Regions from separate parts of the Arthrobacter sp. R4-81 genome, predicted to be linked through region 2. Evidence: predicted binding sites of a transcription regulator. Region 2 holds the regulator's gene; the other holds the start of a gene.
What was found. The regulator Rex, encoded in region 2, represses fermentation and respiration genes when NADH is low (regulators of the CRP and FNR family bind a similar motif). The targets are predictions, from matches to a motif close to CTTGTGAANNNNTTCACAAG.

Region 1 (6,022 bases), 1.3 Mb from region 2:
TTAATAAGGGTGGATTTGCCCGCCCCGTTTTCGCCCATGAGGGCGTGTACTTCGCCTTGGAAGAGACGGAAGCTTACGTCGTCAAGGGCCTTGACCCCCGGGAATCCGATGGCAATGTCGGTCATCTCGACGACCGGAACGAGTTCGTTCATCCTATGTATCTTTTCTGTGTTGATCCGTGCGGTGGCGGATTGATCCGTGCGGCGGCAGTGTCATGTACTGCCGCCGCACGGACGATCAGGTGAGCGGGGGCTCAGTACTGACGGGTAGGCAGGGCCTTGATGGCCTGTTCCTGGGTGAAGGTGGTTTCTTCGGTGACGACGCGCTCGGGGACTGTTTCGCCGGCGAGGACCTTCTTGGCGAGGTCCATGAGCTGGGTGCCCAGCAGGGGGCTGCACTCGACGATGTAGTTGATCTTGCCCTGGCTCAGGGCGGTCATGCCGTCCTTGACGGCGTCGATGGTGATGATCTTGATGTCCTTGCCCGGGACCTTGCCGGCGGCTTCGATGGCTTCGATCGCGCCGAGGCCTTCGTCGTCGTTGTGGGCGAAGACGACGTCGATGTCGGGGTTGTTCTTCAGGAACGCCTCCATGACCTGCTTGCCGCCGCTGCGGGTGAAGTCACCGCTCTGGGAGGCGATGATCTTCAGCTTCGGGTCCGCCTTGATGGCCTCTTCGAAGCCTTCCTTGCGGTCGTTTGCCGGGGCGGAACCGGTGGTGCCCTGGATTTCGACGATGTTCACGGTGTCTGTGGCAGCCTTGGACTCAGCAACGAGCCACTCGCCGGCCTTCTTGCCTTCGAGGACGAAGTCCGAGCCCAGGAAGGTCTTGTACAGGGACTTGTCGGCCGAGTCCACGGCGCGGTCCGTGAGGATCACGGGGATCTTCGCGTCCTTGGCTTCCTTCAGGACGGTGTCCCAGCCGGATTCAACCACGGGGGAGAAGGCGATGACGTCGACCTTCTGCTGGATGTAGGAGCGGATCGCCTTGATCTGGTTTTCCTGCTTCTGCTGGGCGTCGGAGAACTTCAGGTCGATGCCGGCTTCCTTGGCGGATTCCTGAACGGACTTGGTGTTGGCGCTGCGCCAGCCGCTTTCCGCGCCGACCTGGGCGAAGCCCATCACGATCTTCTTCTCAGCGCCTCCGGTGCTCGAAGCGGCCTGGCCGCCACCTCCGCAGGCAGTAAGGGCAATAGCTGACGCGGCCAAAACGGCTACTAGAGATTTCTTAAACACAACATCCTCCCGGAAGCGTTAGTTACATGCAGGCGGGAGACCCCAACACCGCCATTGCTGTGAGCTGCTTGCTCTGCCAGCCAGTGTGAACGCTAACAACAAGGTGCGTCAAGTAGTGAAGATCACAATTGGGACACTGCCGGTTTATGACGCAGGCGGGCGGCCAGGTAGCCGGAGGCCCCCTTTACTTTTGACCGGAGCCTGAACAATACTTTCAACAGCCTCCGCCTTGTTAGCGTTCACATGGATGCCGGACGGCAAACCATTCAATGGAGAAAGGGCTCTCACCTCCGATGCAAAGCACAGTTCGTCCGAGTCCCGTAAAGAGGGCTTGCACCATGGCCCTTGCGGGATCGCTCGCGGCAGCCACCCTCACTCTCGCACCGGCGCCTGGCGCCCACGCTGAAACCACTAATCGCACCATTACAGTCCATGCAGACCAAGCGGGTCCTGACATAGCTCCAACAATGTACGGGGCCTTCTATGAGGACATCAACCAGGGTGCGGACGGGGGCATTTACGCCGAACTCGTGCAGAACAGGTCCTTCGAATTCAATTCAACGGACAATCGCGCCTATACCCCACTCAGTGCCTGGGAGGTCCTCCAGCGGGGAAGCGCCGGTACGGCCACTGTCCAGAACGATGACTATCGCCTCAATGAGAACAACCGGAACTACCTGTTGGTCGAGGCGGCTACCGCAGCCGCGGGCGCAGGTGCCGGCGTCGGGGTCCGTAACAGCGGTTGGAATGGCGGGCACCGGCTGGAGGCCCGCCAGAAGTACGAGTACTCCGTGTGGGCCAGAACCTCCAATCCGGCCGGTTCCACCCTCGCCGTCGCACTGGAAACTCCGGAAGGCGCCCGGCTCGACCTCACCAGCATCAAGGTCAGGGGCGATGCCTGGAAAAAATACAACGTGACCCTTTCGCCTAAGTCCACGACGGCGTCGGGACGGCTTTCCACCGTTGTCCAAGGAACCGGCACGGTACGGCTGGACATGATTTCGCTGATGCCCCAGGAGACCTGGAACGGCCATGGGCTGCGTAAGGATCTGGCCGAAAAGATTGCTGAGCTCAACCCGGGGTTCCTGCGGTTTCCCGGTGGCTGCATCGTCAACACCGGCAGTTACGACTCCTGCTCTGCGCCCAACTACACCCGGTCCCGCACTTACCAGTGGAAGGAAACCATTGGTCCTGTTGAGCAGCGTCCCGCCAACAGGAACTTTTGGGGCTACAACCAGACCTACGGGCTCGGCTACATGGAGTATTTCCAGTGGGCTGAGGACCTCAAGGCCGTCCCCGTTCCGGTGGTGCCTGTGGGTGTCACGGGTTGCGGCGACAACCGTGCCGTACCTGACCAGGCAACCCTGGACAAGTACATCCAGGACACCCTGGACCTGATCGAATTCGCGAATGGAGACGCCAGTACCGAATGGGGTGCCAAGCGCATTGCCTACGGCCACCCGGCCCCCTACAACCTGGACCGCATCAGCCTGGGCAATGAGGAGTACAAGCCTGAGTTCAAGGCGTACTTCACCCAGTTCCAGGATGCCGTTGAGGCCGCGTATCCCGATATCAAGGTCATTGGCAACACGGGCCCGGACGATCAAGGCGCCAACTTCGATGACCTCTCCAAGTTCAACGCCGACCGTAAGGTCGACTTCGTCGACGAGCACTACTACAACTCGCCCGACTGGTTCCTGACCAACAACCACCGCTACGACTCCTACGACCGTGACAGCTACAAGGTCTTCCTGGGCGAGTTCGCGTCACTGGCCAACAAGCCTGAGAACGCGTTGGCCGAGGCGTCCTTCATGACCGGCCTCGAACGGAACGCCGACGTTGTCAGGATGGCGTCCTACGCCCCGTTGATTGCCAATGAGGCCAACGTCCAATGGAGTCCGGACCTCATATTCTTCAACGGCACCTCCATCAGGACCACGCCCAACTTCGAAGTGCAAAAGCTCTTTATGAACAACGTCGGAAGCAACGTTGTGCCCAGTTCCCAGAACAACCCGCCAAGCCTGGCGGCACCCATCACCGGGCAGATCGGGCTTTCTACATGGGCCACCGCGGCAAAGTACGACGACGTTACGGTCACCGGCGCGGACGGCAGCCAGCTGTTTGCTGACGACTTCTCCGGCACCGCCTCGGCGTGGACAGGCAACGGTGTGGGAAGCTGGTCAGTCCAGGACGGCGCTTACGTCCAGTCGAGCACCACAGCACTGAACACCATGGTCACCGCTGGAAACCCGGCGTGGAGCAATTACACGCTCAACACCAAGGCCACCAAGACGGCCGGCGCCGAAGGATTCCTCATCGCTTTCGGAGTGAAGGACACCGGAAACTACTACTGGTGGAACCTCGGCGGCTGGAACAACAGCAAATCCGTGGTGGAGAAGGCTGTCAACGGGGCAAAGAGCACCCTGATCGAGACGGGCACCACCATTGAGACCGGCCGCCAGTACGACATCCGGATTGAAGTCACCGGACCGACGGCCAAGCTGTACCTCGACGATGTCCTCTGGGGAACGATCGATGAGACTCCCGTGGATCCCATCTACTCCGTCGCCACCAAGGATGCCGAAACGGGGGACACAATCGTCAAGGTGGTCAACACCTCGGGTGAGGCTGCCGCCGTCGACATCAAAGTCGCCGGAACGGCAAATATCAGCTCCAGCGCAGCGGTGACCACCTTGACCACTACGAGTGATGGCCAAAACCTGGTTCCGGCAACCAGTGTGTTCACAGGATCAGGCACTGATTTCACATACAACTTCCAACCGAAATCCGTGACATTCATCCGGCTTGCGCCAGCTGACGGACAAAAAGCCAAGTAAGGCCCAGGTGATACCCAGCCGGTTCCGACGGCTGGGTATCACCTTTGCGTAAGCGGTATCAGCGTCTTGACGTTGCCCGTGTTAGCGTTCACAATTGGTACTAACCATCAATTTCCAACGAAGGCAAAAGAGGTCGTTGCCTCTTCCCTGGAGGCAGATATGCAGAACGAAAACTCTCCCGCTCCCCACGGTTCCGTGGCTGAGCAATACGTCATCGGCGTTGACTACGGCACGCTCTCCGGCCGCGCCGTGGTCGTCCGCGTTGCCGATGGCAAGGAACTGGGCAGTGGTGTATTTGATTACCCGCATGCTGTGGTCACGGAGGCGCTGCCTGCCGATGTGGCGGGCGACGGCGGCGTGCGGCTTCCCGCTGACTGGGCCCTTCAGGTCCCGAATGACTACCGCGATGTGCTCCGCAACGCAGTTCCCGCCGCTATTGCCGACGCCGGAATCGATCCCGCCGCAGTCATCGGTATCGCCACCGACTTCACGGCTTGCACCATGGTCCCCGTCAAGGCTGACGGCACCCCGCTGAACGAACTGCCCGAGTTCGCCAACCGCCCGCACGCCTACGTAAAACTCTGGCGCCACCACGCCGCCCAACCCCAGGCCGACCGCATCAACACCCTCGCCGCTGAACTGGGTGAAAGCTGGCTGCCCCGTTACGGCGGCCTCATTTCCTCAGAGTGGGAATTCGCAAAGGGCCTGCAGCTTCTGGAAGAGGATCCGCAGGCATATGAAGCAATGGATCACTGGGTAGAAGCAGCCGACTGGATTGTGTGGCAGCTGAGCGGGAACTATGTCCGCAACGCCTGCACCGCCGGCTACAAGGGCATCTACCAGGACGGCCGCTACCCCTCCGCGGACTTCCTTACCGCGTTGAACCCTGCTTTCGAGACCTTCGTCAGCGACAAACTCGAGCACACCATCGGCCGCCTCGGCGACGCCGCCGGCTACCTCACTGCCGAGGTTGCGGCGTGGACCGGATTGCCGGAGGGCATCGCCGTCGCCGTCGGAAACGTTGACGCGCACGTGACGGCACCGGCCGCGAAGGCCGTTGAGTCCGGCCAGCTGGTGGCCATCATGGGAACCTCCACCTGCCATGTCATGAACGGAACGGAGCTGCATGAGGTTCCGGGCATGTGCGGCGTGGTGGACGGCGGGATCGTCGACGGCCTTTGGGGCTATGAGGCGGGCCAGTCCGGCGTGGGCGATATCTTCGGCTGGTTCACCAAGAACGGTGTTCCCCCGGCGTACCATGAGGCAGCAGCCGCCGCGGGTCTGGGCATCCATGAGTACCTGACCGAACTGGCCTCCCGCCAGGCCATCGGCGAGCACGGCCTTATTGCCCTGGACTGGCACAGCGGTAACCGCTCGGTGCTGGTGGACCACGAACTCTCGGGCGTGGTGGTTGGCCAGACCCTTGCCACCAAGCCGGAGGACACGTACCGTGCCCTGTTGGAGGCTACGGCCTTTGGCACCCGCACCATCGTGGATGCGTTCCGCGATTCAGGAGTTCCGGTCAAGGAATTCATCGTGGCCGGCGGGCTGCTGAAGAACAAGCTCCTGATGCAGATCTATGCGGATGCCACCGGGCTGCAGCTCTCCACCATCGGTTCCACCCAGGGACCTGCCCTTGGATCGGCCATCCACGCCGCTGTGGCAGCCGGCGCTTATCCGGACATCCGGGAGGCAGCGGCCGCCATGGGGTCCGAGCCCGGAGAAGTCTATGTGCCCATCCCCGAGAACGTGGCGGCCTACGAAGCCCTGTTCCAGGAATACCGCACCCTGCACGACTACTTCGGCCGCGGCGCAAACGACGTGATGCACCGGCTCAAGGCAATCCAGCGGGCAGCCAAACCCGGCCTGGGCGGTCCCTCCACTGAAGCAAGCGAATCCGACGCAGCCGAGCGGGATGAGAAGGTGAACGCATGAGTACCCTCCTGGAAAC
Region 2 (6,022 bases):
CCGCACCCGCAGAATACAGGTTGCCGCAGAATGCTGAGAGCAAAGGAATATGGGAAATGTCCGCAGAGTCGAACTTCTCCAACGCGAAGTTCTTGACCGTGGCCGAAGTGGCTGAGGTCATGCGCGTCTCTAAGATGACCGTTTATCGCCTGGTTCATTCGGGGGATATGCCCGCCGTCCGCTTTGGCCGCTCGTTCCGGGTACCGGAGTCCGCTGTCGAACAGTACCTGAAGCGCGCCGTCGTGGAGGGCCAATCCGAGACGGCGTGAGTCGTCGCCGTCAGTTTGCGCTCCGGATAAGCGGTAGGCTGTTAAGGAACGTTTTACGTCATTGTAAGAATCTGTCAGTTGTACAGTCTGTTGCTTAGTCCACGGACCTTTTCCATCAGACAGGTACGCATCTAGTTTGTAAGGAACTTTCGTGGGTTCAGTTATCAAGAAGCGTCGCAAGCGTATGGCCAAGAAGAAGCACCGCAAGTTGCTTCGTAAGACGCGCCACCAGCGTCGCAATAAGAAGTAGTAATACTTCCAAAGCGTCAATGCCCGTTGCCTTTCGAGGTAGCGGGCATTTTTGCGTCCTTGCTCCTTGGTGCTGCAACGGTGTGCGGCTCTGCTAGATAGTGGGGCCGCGGAAGCGCGAGAAGCCCTTCCAGAGGCCGTAGACGGCGCCGCAGACCGTGGCTGCCTTCAGGCCGAGCGTTGCTGCGCGGCGTCCGGAGCGGAAATCGTAGACCGGCCAGTTGTTCTCCCGGGCATGCCGGCGGAGGCGTGCATCGGGGTTGATGGCCACGGGATGCCCCACCATGCTGAGCAACGGGATGTCATTGTGGGAGTCGCTGTAGGCCCAGCACCTCTTGAGCTCCAGGCCTTCCTCGTCGGCGATGGCCTGCACTGCCACGGCCTTGGCTGCCCCGTGGAGGATCTCGCCCACCAGTTTGCCCGTATAGACGCCGTCCTTGATTTCTCCGACCGTGCCAAGGGCCCCGGTCAGTCCGAGGCGGGTCGATATGACGGTGGCTACTTCGATGGGAGTTGCGGTTACCAGCCAGACTTTCCTGCCAACCCGAAGGTGCTGCTGGGCCAGGGCCTTGGCTCCGGGCCAGATCCTGGACGCGATCATCTCGTCAAAGACCTCTTCGCCCAGGACTTTGATGTCCTCGACCGTGATGCCGGCTGCAAGCAGAAGGGCTGAATCGCGGACGGCGTGGACGTCGTCGAGGTTCTCCCCGCGAATCACAAACTTGAACTGCTTCCACGCGAAACCAGCAGCCTGGGTCAGTGTGAACGTCCCCCGCTGATGCATTTTCCGTGCCACGTGGAACAGGCTGGCACCCTTCATCAGGGTGTTATCGACGTCGAAGAAGGCGGCCTCGCCGTGTTGCTGGGTGGCAACCGGGCGGCGGGCCACAGCAACGTACTTCTCCTCGGGCATGCCACGAGTCTAGTCAATGCTCGGCATCGCCGCCGCCTGTGGCGTTCTGTTGCTGTGCGCGGGATACCTGAGGGCGGTTCAGGCCAGTGGCGTCGACGACGGCGGACAGCCCGGCTACCGTGGAACCATGGCAAAACCAGACGTCCTCCTGCTCACCAAAGCAAACTGCCATCTCTGCAGTGCCGCGCGCGACGCCGTCGACCGCGTCACTGCCGGACTGGGACTGGAGTGGCGGGAACAGTTGGTGGACAATGACGCGGAGCTCCGTGAGCGCTACGCCGAAGAGATTCCGGTGGTGGTGGTCGACGGGATCCAGCGGGACTTCTGGAAGATCGACGAGGCCCGGCTGACGAGGGTTCTACAGCAAGCCATGGCGAAGTAGGCCTCGGCCCGAGCCCGGATGACGTCGTTCCGCTTTTGTTGACACAAGTCGTGGGGCCCTAGAGTGGACTCACAACGCGACGCAATGGAGCAGATGTGACTTCGCTCGATTCATCCCCGGAAGCAGTCCGCGGGGATTCCGGAACCGCTGCAAAGCAGATTCCGCCCGCAGCCGTGGCACGGCTCACCCTCTATTTGCGCGCCCTGACCACCATGCTTGCCGAAGGCGTGGACAGGGTATCCTCGGAATCACTTGCCGAAGCCTCGGGCGTGAGCTCAGCTACCCTGCGCAAAGACCTCTCGCATGTGGGTTCCTACGGGACCCGCGGCGTGGGCTACGAGGTTCAGTACCTGAGCCGGCACATTTCTGCGGCCCTCGGTCTCACCAAGGACTGGAAAGTCGCTATCGTCGGTGCCGGTAACCTCGGGAAAGCCCTGGCAAGGTATGGCGGATTCGAATCGCGGGGCTTTGATGTCGTGGCCATTTTCGACGCCGACCAGATGATCGTAGGCAACGAAGTGGGATGGCTGCGTGTGAGTGACGCTGCCGACATGGAAGCGGTGCTCCAGCGGACGGGAGCGAACATGGTGGTCCTGGCGCTGCCTGCCGCCGTAGCCCAAAGCGTGTGTGACAGGGTGGTGGCGGCCGGCGTGAGGAGCATTCTGAGCTTCGCCCCCGTGATGCTGCAGGTTCCGCCCGGAGTAAACCTGCGCAAGGTAGACATGGCCACGGAACTGCAGATTCTGGCCTACCACGCACAAAGGACGCAGGCCCCGGAAGAGCTGGAGTAAGTTACTCTGCTCCGCCGGGCCTGCGCCCTCAACATGGATCTATGTGGCCCTGGCTCCTAGCCGCCGTATGACTTTATGTGGCCCTGAGTTCTAGCGGCCGTACGGCTGGGAGTAAGGATTGGCGAACGGCTGCTGCTTCTGGAAGTACGGCGAATTGGCCGGCAAGTACAGGAGTACGATGCCCGCGACTCCCATCAGAATGACGAGGATCTGCAGCACGCCGTACGTAGGACCCATGCTGAAGACGCTGAAGAGTCCAAACACCGAGATGCCCGCGAAGACAGTACCCAGGATGCGTGCCCAGTTCTTTCCGTTGCGTACAGGAAAGGCCACGAGGGCGTAGAGTCCCAGGGAGATGAGACCGCCCACGATGCTGGCACCTACCATCATTCCCTGCATTCCCTCAATGGTGCCGGGGGGCAGTTCCGTGCCCTGCAGCTGGGCCTGTTCCTGCATCATTTGGGTGAAGAAATCTCCACCCGAGAATGCCAACACCATGGCACTGATGAACGACAGCACACCGGCGCCGATGATCAGCCAAAAGGCGAGGTCCACCTGCGGGGGCCGGTTGCTGTTTCCGGCAGATGGAAGCTCGGAAGGGTACTGCGAGTACGGTGACTGACCGTAAGGCGACTGGCCATAGGGAGACTGGCCTTGCTGGGGCTGGCCGAACTGCTGCTGCGGCGGGTTCTGGCCGTATTGTGGCGCCCCGTACTGCGGCTGTTGGGGAGCGTTCTGGCCATACTGGGGTGCCCCATACTGTGGGTGCTGAGGAGCATTCTGGCCGTACTGGGGCGCCCCGTACTGCGGCTGCTGGGGAGCGTTCTGGCCGTACTGCGGAGCGTTTTGCCCGTACTGGGGCTGCTGCGGATTGTTCTGATCGTACTGCGGCGCGTTCTTGCCGCCAGACTCAGGCTCGTCCTGGTTGGCGGGAGGGACTGGGGGAGTGCTCATGTTCGATCCTTCATGTGTCGACTTCGAAAATCGGCTACCGGGATCAGTGTGATGCCCCTGCCCCCAGCATGGTCTTGCTTCCACCGTACAACGCTTGGTGCGGCATGTGGATCATTCGCAAGAGGTATTCCTGTTGGATTTGGAAGGCCGCGGCAGGGAGTTTCCCAGCCGCGGCCTTCAATGCTTAACTAACCCGATGGGATGTGGTTACGTCCCTAGTTTTGCTGTATCAGCCCTTGAAGTGTTGCTGGGACTGGGGCAGCCACATCATGACGGCTGCCGCGATAGTTACTGCCGTCCCGATCAAGCTCAGGCCTCCGGTGAACAACGTGAAGGGGAGCGCCAAAACCGACAAGCCACCCAAAATCGTCAGGACCAGCCTGGCCCAACGGGCACCTTCCTTGAGCCGGATGGCAATGAAGATGTAGACGGCGGCCCAAATCAGGCTGAAGATCAGTCCGACGCCAGCAAAGCCACCTGCGGCACCGACCGTGGCAACGAGGCTAGCCACAACACCGAGCACAGCTGCGCCAATCCAGAGCCAATAGGAAATAACCAGTTGCTGGGGTACACCCTGGGTGTTAGTCACGCGCTCTTTGATGTTGTTGAAATCCAATGCAAGCGTGTTGCGGGCGGGGGCGGCGTAGCCGAGGCCTGCTGGTGGTGCGTTGTTGGCAGCTCCGGCGGGGGCGCCATAACCAGGCTGCCCGGGCGCCTGGTAGCCGTCTGGCGTCTGGTAGTTGCCGGCCGGATATCCCTGGGGCGGCTGCTGGCCCTGCGGTGTCTGATAGGACGGGGGCTGTTGGTAAGGGGTGGGCGGAACATTGCCGTCAGACGGCTGGCTGCCGGGTTGTTCCGGCTGAGGGGCATCACTTGGGTTGGTCATGGCTTTCACTGTAGACGGCGGGTCCCCTGTTATCTAGGCAACTTTGGGCTAACTCGCCGTAAATAGCCAAGAATTTACAATCGTTGTACGAAGAGCCTGCCGAGCTACAGCTGTCCGGCCGGAAACGCCATCAGGACGCTTGGTCTTTGGTGGACCCTTAAACTCCGCGCCCCTGTCCCAGACTAGCTGTATTGACCGGAGAGGTTAGTGACGCGGCTGGCCGGTGTCTGACCTTTGAGGGCAGTGTGGGCTCGGTGGTGATTGTAGGCATGGAGCCAGTCCGGGAATCCGGCAACACGCTCAGTTTCTGATCGGTAGGGGCGGGCGTAGGCCCATTCCTCGAGCATGGTGCGGTTGAACCGTTCGACTTTACCGTTGGTTTGGGGCCGGTAGGGGCGCGTGCGTTTGTGCTTGACATCCGGGCCCAAGGCCTCGGCGAAGAGGCGGGACCGGTAGCAGTTTCCGTTATCGGTCAGAACCCGTTGGACCGTGATGCCACGGGACTGGAACCACGCGTTGACTCGCTGCCAGAACGCTGCTGCGGTTTCCTTTGTCTCGTCGGTGAGGATTTCGGTGTAGGCCAGGCGAGAATGGTCATCGACGGCGTTGTGGAGGTAGTGGTAGCCGGGCCTTCGGTTGGACGGGGTCCTGGTCCTGTTCTGTATTCCGGTGGCCCTGCCGAGGGCCCTGTGCCCGCCGCCGTCGGGGATCCTGCCGAGTTTCTTGATGTCAACGTGGACCAGGTCTCCGGGTTGGGCGTGTTCGTAGCGGCGGATCACTCGTCCTGTGCCTCGGTCCAGCCAGGTCAGCTTCGCCAGCCGGTAGCGGGAGAGGACGCGGTGCACGGTGGAGGGGTGGATGCCCAGCAGATACCCGATTCTTGCCGGACCCCACCCGGCGGTTCACGCGCACGGCAATGATCCGCCGCTCCGTACGCCTTGCGGTCCGTTGCGGCGAGGAGTGCGGCCGGCTGGAACGGTCGGTCATCGCGGCCGGACCGTGCTCGCGGTAACGCTGTGCCCAGCGCGCAACCGTGGGTACCGAGACCTGAAACCGCTCAGCTGCGCGGCGCAGGCTCCAGCCCTGCTCAACAACACATTGCGCGAGGTGCAGCCTGCCACGTGGGGTCAGGAAAGCGTTAGGGTGGGACATGAAGACCTCCGTGCGTGGAATTGGACTCTAGACAAGCCCCACTCCACCGGGAGGTCTTCTTCATGTCACCAAACCACGCCGAGCGTCACTAATGTCCGTGGTCAATACAACTAGCTGGAACAGGGGTGCAGGTCATGAAATATGCCCGCCGAAGCGGAGGCGTGGAATCAGCGGAGCGATGTCCGCTGAGCAGCTTCGGCCTGCTAGGCAGCCGGAGCGATGAAGGCCAGCTCAAGGTTGATGGCAACCTTGTCGCTGACCAGGACACCGCCGGCTTCGAGGACTGCGTTCCAGGTGAGGCCGAAGTCCTTGCGGCTGATGGTGGTTTCAGCAGAGACGCCTGCCCGGGTGTTGCCGAACGGGTCAACGGCTGCTCCGTTGAATTCGGTCTCGAGGGCAACCGAACGGGTGACTCCCTTGATGGTG

Region 1: araB (ribulokinase) is a predicted target of Rex. The motif match lies at 4,147-4,166, and genes of this name have one in related genera.

The regions. Positions count from the first base shown of each region.
Region 1 covers NZ_CP096445.1:4,247,061-4,253,082, reverse strand. The annotation lists gene M1E05_RS19665 (sugar ABC transporter ATP-binding protein) at 1-152, opposite strand, end outside; gene M1E05_RS19660 (ABC transporter substrate-binding protein) at 254-1,234, opposite strand; gene M1E05_RS19655 (alpha-L-arabinofuranosidase C-terminal domain-containing protein) at 1,573-4,071, shown strand; gene araB (ribulokinase) at 4,231-6,006, shown strand; gene M1E05_RS19645 (L-ribulose-5-phosphate 4-epimerase) at 6,003-6,022, shown strand, end outside.
Region 2 covers NZ_CP096445.1:1,129,219-1,135,240, forward strand. The annotation lists gene M1E05_RS05265 (helix-turn-helix domain-containing protein) at 57-269, shown strand; gene M1E05_RS05270 (30S ribosomal protein bS22) at 421-519, shown strand; gene M1E05_RS05275 (HAD family hydrolase) at 613-1,431, opposite strand; gene M1E05_RS05280 (glutaredoxin family protein) at 1,559-1,813, shown strand; gene M1E05_RS05285 (redox-sensing transcriptional repressor Rex) at 1,909-2,604, shown strand; gene M1E05_RS05290 (MFS transporter) at 2,695-3,558, opposite strand; gene M1E05_RS05295 (hypothetical protein) at 3,788-4,444, opposite strand; partial or broken gene M1E05_RS05300 (IS481 family transposase) at 4,627-5,596, opposite strand; gene M1E05_RS05305 (YceI family protein) at 5,800-6,022, opposite strand, start outside.